DNA from 2 places in the Nostoc sp. CCY 9925 genome. Region 2 is predicted to be linked to the other one. Evidence: predicted binding sites of a transcription regulator. Region 2 holds the regulator's gene; the other holds the start of a gene.
What was found. The regulator NtcA, encoded in region 2, controls nitrogen genes in cyanobacteria. The targets are predictions, from matches to a motif close to TNTGTANNNNNNNNTACANA.

Region 1 (4,769 bases), on a different contig from region 2:
TTGCTGATGACTGCAAGTAACAGAAAATGCTGTAGCTTTTTCAAGCAAAGATTGCCACAGGGAAATCCCCACTCAAGTTTGCTAAAAAGATGACGGTGCTTACACCACTTTGTTTTAGCAAGCATATCTAAACTGTAAATGTGAGCTTTCTAAGGTCATTAGAATCTCTGCCGTTAATTTATATCTCTGGAAACATAAGGTAAAAGCGACATGACAACAACCTTAAACGTAAACCAAGCTGCTGTAGCTACAAATCTTGAGCAAGCGATTTTAGAAGCTATTACTGATGCTCGTACAGCCTGTGAGTTAAATGGCACTGATTCTGCTAATTGTGCCGTAGCTTGGGATATCGTGGAAGAATTGCAAGCTGAAAAATCTCATCAACATCAAGCAAAGCAAAACAAAACCTCTTTGGAAAATTACTGCGATCGCCATCCAGATTCTGTAGAGTGTCTAATATACGACGTTTAGGTAACAAAGAATTCAGAATTCACGAGCGGAGCCGGAGACGCTCCGCCCCCGGTCAAAATTCATACTGAATTCTGTACTAATCGCTGATACAGCAGATTGCAAGTAAGTGAGGTACAAAATTCAGGACTGATTTATCAAATATAAACAGTGTTTACCTCTTCCCTCCTGCCTCCTGCCTTCTGCCTCCTGCCTCAAAACCCGTAACTTTGTACTTCATGCAAATGAAAATTGCTGTAAATATATAGATTTAATTTCAATACCCTTAGGTTAAGCCCAAAAGAATTCATGTAGAGACGCGATTCATCGCATCTGAAAGATTCAGTTTTATTTGTCAATAAACCTTAACCCAAGTGTATTGAGTTTAAGCCCCCACTAAATCTTTCGCACAGCATTCCGCAGTCAAGATTTAGTGGTTTTCAATTTATTCTGAATTCTTCTTCTTCAAGTTTTTCGCAAATCAACTGTTGCTGATTGCGTTACTTGCTTAATCGCCTCTAAATCAAGCGGTGGTGTTTCACTTTCCATTCCCAACCATAAGAGAAATTCGATATTTCCAGCCGGACCAGTAATCGGCGACCAAATTAAACCTTTGTATTTCCATCCTAATTCTTGAGCCGCTTGCAACACTTGGAAAATGGCGTCAGCTTGGTCGTTAGGATCGCGGACAACTCCTTTTTTCCCGACACGGGATTTCCCGACTTCAAACTGTGGCTTGACTAACAATACAGCTTCCCGGCTAGCTTGAGTTAACTCCCACAAAGCAGGCAGAATTTTAGTTAAAGAAATAAACGAGACATCCACCACCGCCAAATCAGGAATGGGGTCATTTTCGCCATACAAATCATTTGGCCGTAGCTGTCGTAAATTGGTGCGTTCGCGCAAAATCACTCGCGAATCATTTCTCAAGAGCCAGTCAACTTGTCCGTAACCGACATCAATACCGTAAACTAGTTTGGCCCCAGCTTTTAACAAACAATCTGTAAAGCCACCCGTAGAAATTCCACCATCTAAACAAACGCGACCAACGACGGGAATCGCAAACACTGTCAAAGCTTTGGAGAGTTTTTCACCACCTCTAGATACAAAAGGCGATCGCTCTTTAATATTTATTTGAGCCGCAATATCAACTTCTGTACCAGGTTTATCAACTACCTGCTGATTAACAGTAACTTCCCCCGCCTGAATTAACCTCTGTGCCAAAGCGCGAGAAGAACATAAATTTAAATCTACTAATAATGTGTCAAGTCGTTGTTTAGCCAATTAACTAGACTCTCCTGGTAAGATTAAACTTAAAGCACGATTAATAATTTCTTCTCGGGTAACCAGCCATCAGCAATTTTTATTGTGCCTGACAATACATTTATACTATAAATGTTGCTGCCGCTATTTCAGCTATGTAAATTCTGCTAAATACCGCTACTGTCTAAGGGCTGAATTTTATAAAAAAGATATTAAATTTTAGCCTAAAAGTTATATTTTTTTGTCAAAATCAACACATATTTCTCTTTGGTTTTAAGATTAAACCTATATGCATGAAATGGAACAAATTCTTTCCAAAATTCAGGTGAAGCCGCAGGAGTGAAATTACTGCATTCTAACCTGATATTTAAAACAGGAGATAGGCTATCATGACACAGCAAAATGCTGCGCGACTTTTTCAAGCCGTAAAAAAAGATCAAGCATTACAGGAAAAACTCAAAGCAACAGCCAACCCAGAAGCTTTCATCAAAATTGCTCGTGAGCGTGGCTATGAGTTCACCGTTGAAGAACTAGAGACTGAGATTAACAAATTGTCAGAAGAAGATTTAGCCGCCATCGTCAATCCAGGATGGGGGACTAGACGCCACCTTACTCCTAGATAATTCCCCTAGTTTAGGTTTCCTAAAGTATAGGAACAACTGAATTTCCAAAGGGATTTACAAATAAAAAGTATTCGATAGCATAGTTGTTGACAGTCAACAGCTATGCTATTGTTTTTATTTACTTGAAGTTCTTCAAATTGGCGACTTGCGTAGGCGTAGCCCATCGTAGATATCGCTTTAACTTCTTGCTTCTTCGAGAATACACAACTAAAAACAATTAAGATACAGCAAAATACGTATATTACGGTAGTTTAAAAAACACAGCTTTAACCTAACAAAACTATTTTACACAGGCGCGATCGCCAATTTTAAACAGCAGATTGAGGGTTCATAAAAAAGCGATCGCCCCATAAAATCGAAGTGCGATCGCTGTTCACAATTATTGTAGGGTAGGCATCTTGCCCGCCCTTAAAATCTAAATATCAATTTCGCTCAACTCGCGTGTAATATGATCGAATGGTTCATCTACAAAAGCAGTATTAGCCACACCTGCTGCTGCTACTTGTTCCTTAGCTAGATCCTTGAGTATTTGGACACCGCGAACTGTAGGGCCAATAGGTACTCCTAAAGAATTGTAAGTTTCTCGCAGTCCTTGTAACACTCGCTCATCTAACACATTTGTATTGCCAGCAACCAGCGCATAACTGGCGTAGCGCAAGTAATAGTCTAAATCCCGTAAACAAGCTGCATAACGACGAGTTGTATAGGAATTTCCACCAGGACGAATCAATTCCGGCAGTTCTTCATATAACTTTAAACCAGCCTGCTTGACAAGCCCAGCCGCATTAGAGTTGATCGCTGCCGCCGCCTGTACTCGTGCTGTACCACTGTCGAAGTAAGACTTTAGACTATCGAGCGCATTCCGGTCAAAATACCGACCAGCTACGTCATAATTCTTAATTAAACTTGTTACCGCATCGCGCATTCCTTTTTCTCCCAATCGTTGCTATCTATGGTTTGATATTTATTTGGCTGCATTTATGCACCAGTAAATTTTTGTGCTATTAAAAATAGATTCGGCACAAAAACAAACTATCCACTACATAAGGATTCTATGCCAAAGTTGACCCCTATGTGATGAACTTTCCAGTTTTGTACAGATGATCGGCGAAAGGTTAATATAACCTGTAATCCAGATATCTGTAACACAAACTACAAAATACCCTAATGTCTAGTATTTAAGATATTTCAGGTGTGTCACGGCTTGATTGAGATCAGCAGGGTTAGGATGCTTTGGAAGATTCTGGTTTTACTTTAGGAAATTGGTAGAGAAGGAGTAACAATGACAACCCCACAAGAAGTCTTGAAATTAATCCAAGACCAAAAAATTCAGCTGATTGATCTCAAATTCATCGATACAGTAGGGACTTGGCAACACCTGACACTGTACCAGAACCAAATCGACGAGACCGCATTTACTGATGGCGTACCTTTTGACGGTTCCAGCATCCGGGGTTGGAAAGCGATCAACGAATCAGACATGACGATGGTACTCGATGCCAACACTGCTTGGATCGACCCATTCATGGAAGTGCCAACGCTAAGTATAGTTTGTAGTATTAAAGATCCCCGCACGGGTGAACCGTACAACCGTTGTCCACGGGTGATTGCCCAAAAAGCAATAGATTTCCTGGTTTCGACTGGTATTGGTGACACAGCTTTCTTTGGCCCTGAAGCTGAGTTCTTCATTTTTGACAATGCTAGGTTTGCCCAAACTGCCAACGAAGGCTACTACTTCTTAGACTCCGAAGAAGGTGCTTGGAATTCCGGCAAACTCGGTACAGATGAAAAACCCAACTTGGGTTACAAACCACGCTTCAAAGAAGGTTACTTCCCAGTTTCGCCGACGGATTCTTTTCAAGATATCCGGACAGAAATGCTGTTGACAATGGCACAATTAGGTGTACCCATCGAAAAGCATCACCACGAAGTTGCTACTGGTGGTCAGTGCGAACTGGGTTTCCGGTTTGGGAAATTGATTGAAGCTGCTGACTGGTTGATGATTTACAAATATGTCATCAAGAACGTTGCTAAGAAACATGGCAAAACCGTCACCTTCATGCCAAAACCAATTTTTGGCGATAACGGTTCTGGGATGCACTGTCACCAGTCCATTTGGAAGGATGGCAAACCTCTGTTTGCAGGTGATAAGTATGCTGGCTTGAGTGACATGGCGTTGTACTACATTGGCGGTCTTCTCAAACACGCACCAGCACTGCTAGCAATTACCAACCCTAGTACCAACTCATACAAGCGCCTAGTGCCTGGTTATGAAGCACCAGTTAACTTGGCTTACTCTGAAGGGAACCGTTCTGCTTCTATCCGTATTCCTTTGTCTGGCACTAACCCCAAAGCCAAGCGGTTAGAATTCCGTTGTCCAGATGCTACTTCTAACCCCTACTTGGCATTCGCCGCCATGCTTTGTGCTGGTATCGA
Region 2 (4,769 bases):
ATTTGCCAATAGCGATCGCGTGCTTCTAAGGTTGTGTAACGCTCATCTACTAAAATGATATTCAAGGGTTCTGGTAATTCTTGATATAGTTGTTGCTTCCACTGCTTGGCTGTTGTTTGGTTGCCCATCACCATCAAGGAGATGGGAAATTTTTGACGCAGTGTCTCAATGGTAGCGATCGCCTCTTTTGCCAGCACGACTTGATGATAATATAGCTGCCGATCCAGTCCCATTATTGCTAAACCACACTTATCTCGACCTGGATCAAAACCCAAGATCACTGGCTGTGTCGGTAAAAATTCACGGAAAGTCACGTCGCTTCGCTCCGAATTCAAAATTCAAAATTCAAAATTAATGACCCCATAAATACTGTCTTGGAAAGTTATGATGCCTATGGTAAGCTGCCCTTTTGGCGTCTACGGCGTAAGCCGCCACTGGTGACTTTCCGCTGAATCTCCCACTAATTGTATTCTGAATTCTGAATTCTGAATTCTGACCGGAGCCGGAGACGCTCCGCTTCTGACTTGTTTTTTAAGTACTAAAAATAATTTGTCCGTTGACTACTGCTACTAATTTGACTCTCAACGGCCCCGCTGTATAAGTGTCTTCTGCGGCGATCGCTTTAATTTCCAATGCTTGATTATACTGCCTTAATTGGGCGACAAAACGCAGAAAAGTGCCATCTACTTGTACATTTTCGACAATTCCGGCGTTACGGGCACGAAATTGGGAAGCAGAAATCAGTATTTCCAATCGCTGCTGTAATTGATAGGATGTCATGTTTTTAGGGTCAGCAGTAGTTGTGGCTAACTGAGCGCCTCCAGAGAAAACCAGTTCATTCCTGGCTATGTCGGCAAAGAATTCTATTTGCTTTTCTCCTCTAACGTAATTACCTGCCGAGAAAATTCGCACCACGTATTCTCGACCATCCTCAATTTGCTTGCTCAATTGCTCAACTCTTTCCTGAGTTACGCGCACAAGCTCTACATTTGCAGAATTTCCACCAGGCTCACTTAATTCGAGGTTGGCGTTGCGATTAGCTTGTTGTAAAAGTTGTACCACCGCCTGACGAGCCGCAGCAGCTTGGGTAACACGAATTACAGCAGCAGCCAGAACTTGACCGCGAACTAAGGCTAGCTTACCCAAACGCAGGTCTTGGTAGGATTGATAATATTTTTCCAGCCTTGCAACTTCTTGTTCTAGTTGCTGTTGTTGTGCTTCCAATTCTTTGAGGCGAGATTCCCGCTTGGCAATCACTTGTTCTCTAGCTGTAATTTCTAAATTACGCTTTTGAATCAATTGATCGAGTTGGGCAATTTTGCGATCACGTGCTTCTATCACTTCTTGGCGGTTGGCAAGTTCGCGATCCCGTTTTTCGATAGCTGTTTTGGCTTCGTCAATCGCTTTTTTCGCTTCAGCATACAGTCGTTGACGTTCTGTCTTTAGTAGTTCAACTGCTGCCTGTAGTTCCTGTCGCTGATTGTAAACGCTTTGCAGTTCAGCTATGGCTTTTTGGTACTGACTGACAACTATATTTAGTTGCCCCTGAGTGCGCTGGAGTTGAGTTTGAGTTTGGGCTTGCTGCTCAATGGTGCGGTTAAGCTGGGCTTGAGTTTCCCTTTGCTTAGCATTGACCGCCTGCAAGGATTGATTAATTGCTTGCAAGTCTTGTTGTGCCTTTGCTTGGGCGATTCTTGCTTGATTTAGCTGACTCTCTACCTGACTTTTCTGGGTTTCTGCGGTTTTTAACTGTTCCCGCTTTTGCCTGAGGTCTGTTTGAATATCTTCTAACTCAAAGACTCCTTGCCGCAATTTATCATCAGCAGCGAATAAAATCCCTAAGGTTGATGCTGAAATCAAACCGCCAGTAAAAATTGTTACTAATACTGCGGTATTTTTTGGGCGAAGGTTAAAGAGTGAGAGGCGGGCTTTGCCAACTCGTGTGCCGATGCGATCGCCCACGGTTGCAATTACGCCTCCCAGAATTAAAATTGCTGCGATGAGGATGTATCCGGTGGTCATGTTTAGCTACCGAAATCCTTCCAGATACAGCCTACTACTTTTAAGCATTTTCTGTGGAGAAGTGGAGGTTGGCAATAGCTGAAATTACTCAATTTTAGATTTTCCTTTAGCTATTTAGTGCGATCTTGAAAAACACAACACGTGCCGACTCCGCTAACTCCAATTGTTTTTATGTGAACTGCCGACTTAAGGTAACGGGTTTATGCACAGTAATCTTCTTCTTGTGGATAGAAATCATCTTTTTCTCACGCAAATCCCCTAGTAGCCTTGTAACTGTAACACGAGTCGAACCAATTGCCTCAGCGATCGCTTGATGAGACAACTTCAAATCAATTGTGATCCCATCTGCACAGGGAACTCCAAAATCACGACAAAGAATTAATAAAAAACTCACCAACCTGGAACCCATATCTCGGTGAGCAAGAGTTTCAATCATCATCTCTGTCTGTAAAATTCGCGAAGACAGACCTCGCAGCATTAACATTGATAATTCTGGATTTTCCTTGAGTGCTTGCTCAACTTGTTCAATTGGTGCCGACAGTAATTCCACAGGGGTAAATGCAACTGCATGGTAAAACCTATCCGATTTATTTCCTGTCAGCAATGACAATACACCAAAAACACTATTTTCTCGCAATAGTGCTACCGTTATTTCCTCTCCTGCCTCGTACACCCTGGAAAGTTTCACAGCACCCTTTAAAAGAAAATAAACTCGTTCGGCAGGATCGCCAGGAAAAAAGATCGTTTTATTGCGTTCAAACGTTTCCACAACTGGCGGAAACGCCCCGGTCGCCATCTGACGAAAAACATTTGCTAGGGCTTTATCTTGTGTCACGATCATCTCCCTTCCCCTACCCAATGCCGGAAAAACAAAAACTAATTACCTAAGAATACACCTGAAAATTCAATAAAGCACCGTCAACCTTTCTGTACTTTCCTATACTCCAACTAATTGCTTCCTAACTCTTTGTTTATAATGATACATAATTGTCGATCTATTCAGCTATAAATTGTTGATAAACGGTTCCAAGTAGCTGTATTAAAAAGCTTTTTTGAAGAACAAATAAAGACAACTTGAGAATATCTTTAGAAAGAATCAAGAATTTTCTGACAGCAAAGACCCTTACCAATATTCATTTTTGCAAATCCTGTGTAAAACGAAGACAAACTAGCCTCAGATTCTAGTATGCTCCTAATCATCGATCGCATTAACAATTCCTATGCTGAATCTGACTGGAAAAAATGCTTTGGTTACAGGTATTGCCAATAACCGCTCCATTGCCTGGGGCATCGCCCAACAGTTGCACAAAGCAGGAGCAAATCTGGGAATTACCTATCTGCCCGATGAACGCGGCAAAATGGAGACAAAAGTTGCCGAATTAGTCCAACCCCTCAACCCCAGCTTATTTCTTCCCTGTAATGTTCAAGACGACGAACAAATTCAATCTACCTTTGAAACAGTACGCGATAAGTGGGGAAAGCTAGACATCCTGATTCATTGTCTAGCCTTTGCCAACAAAGAGGATTTGACAGGAGATTTTAGTCAAACCTCTCGTTCTGGCTTCAAAACTGCTTTAGAGATTAGTACTTATTCTCTGGTGCAGTTAAGCGGTGCAGCTAAACCCTTGATGACCGAGGGAGGTAGTATTGTCACCCTGACGTATTTAGGAGGTGTCAGGGCAATCCCTAACTATAACGTCATGGGAGTTGCCAAAGCAGGTTTAGAAATGAGTGTGCGTTACCTGGCCGCCGAACTAGGGCCGCAAAATATCCGCGTCAATGCAATCTCCGCAGGCCCTATCCGGACTTTGGCATCTTCAGCAGTGGGCGGAATATTAGATATGATTCATCATGTAGAGCAAGTAGCTCCCCTGCGACGGACTGTCACTCAGCTTGAAGTGGGCAACACTGCGGCTTTTTTATGCAGTGATTTGTCCAGTGGCATTACCGGACAAGTTCTGTATGTAGATGCAGGATATGAAATTATGGGAATGTAATTAGGGACTGGGGATTAGCTACTGGGTATTGGTAAAAATTCAGTCCTTAATCCTCAGTCCCTATTCCCCAGTCCCCAGTCCCCAGTCCCCAGTCCCCAGTCCCTAGTTATTATGCAAATCACCAAAGCTAATTCCAACTACAACCAGTTAACTACAACCCCTCGGATTGCTACTGTTCATCGCACCACAGGGGAAACTGATGTCCAAGTTACCATCAACCTTGATGGTGCAGGAAAATGCACAGCAGCAACAGGCATTCCGTTTTTGGATCACATGTTGCATCAAATAGCCTCCCACGGGTTGATTGACTTAGATATCCAAGCTAAGGGAGACTGGGAAATTGATGACCACCATACCAATGAAGATGTAGGTATTACCTTAGGACAAGCTTTGAACCAAGCACTAGGCGACAAGAAAGGCATTGCTCGCTTTGGTAATTTCCTTGCACCATTAGATGAAGCTTTAGTTCAGGTAGCGCTGGACTTTTCTGGACGCCCTCACCTGAGCTACGGTTTACAAATTCCTACCCAGCGCGTAGGAACTTATGACACCCAGCTGGTACGTGAATTCTTTGTGGCATTGGTTAACCATAGCCAAATGACACTACACATTCGGCAACTCGATGGCATTAATTCTCATCACATTATTGAGGCGACATTTAAGGCCTTTGCGAGGGCAACACGCCTAGCAGTGGAAATCGATCCTCGTCGTGCTGGCGCGATTCCTAGTTCTAAAGGCATCTTGTAAAGG

Region 1: the regulator NtcA is predicted to act here: its motif matches at 3,473-3,492, upstream of glnA (type I glutamate--ammonia ligase).

Annotation. Positions count from the first base shown of each region.
Region 1 covers NZ_CAWUDO010000018.1:83,121-87,889, forward strand. Annotated here, with positions in the region: gene ACM0OY_RS12395 (Calvin cycle protein CP12) at 211-471, shown strand; gene ACM0OY_RS12400 (TlyA family RNA methyltransferase) at 913-1,731, opposite strand; gene ACM0OY_RS12405 (Nif11-like leader peptide family natural product precursor) at 2,100-2,333, shown strand; gene apcB (allophycocyanin subunit beta) at 2,749-3,258, opposite strand; gene glnA (type I glutamate--ammonia ligase) at 3,616-4,769, shown strand, end outside.
Region 2 covers NZ_CAWUDO010000013.1:56,265-61,033, reverse strand. Annotated here, with positions in the region: gene ACM0OY_RS09635 (resolvase) at 1-314, opposite strand, end outside; gene ACM0OY_RS09630 (DUF3084 domain-containing protein) at 532-2,022, opposite strand; gene ntcA (global nitrogen regulator NtcA) at 2,192-2,863, opposite strand; gene fabI (enoyl-ACP reductase FabI) at 3,243-4,019, shown strand; gene hisB (imidazoleglycerol-phosphate dehydratase HisB) at 4,131-4,766, shown strand.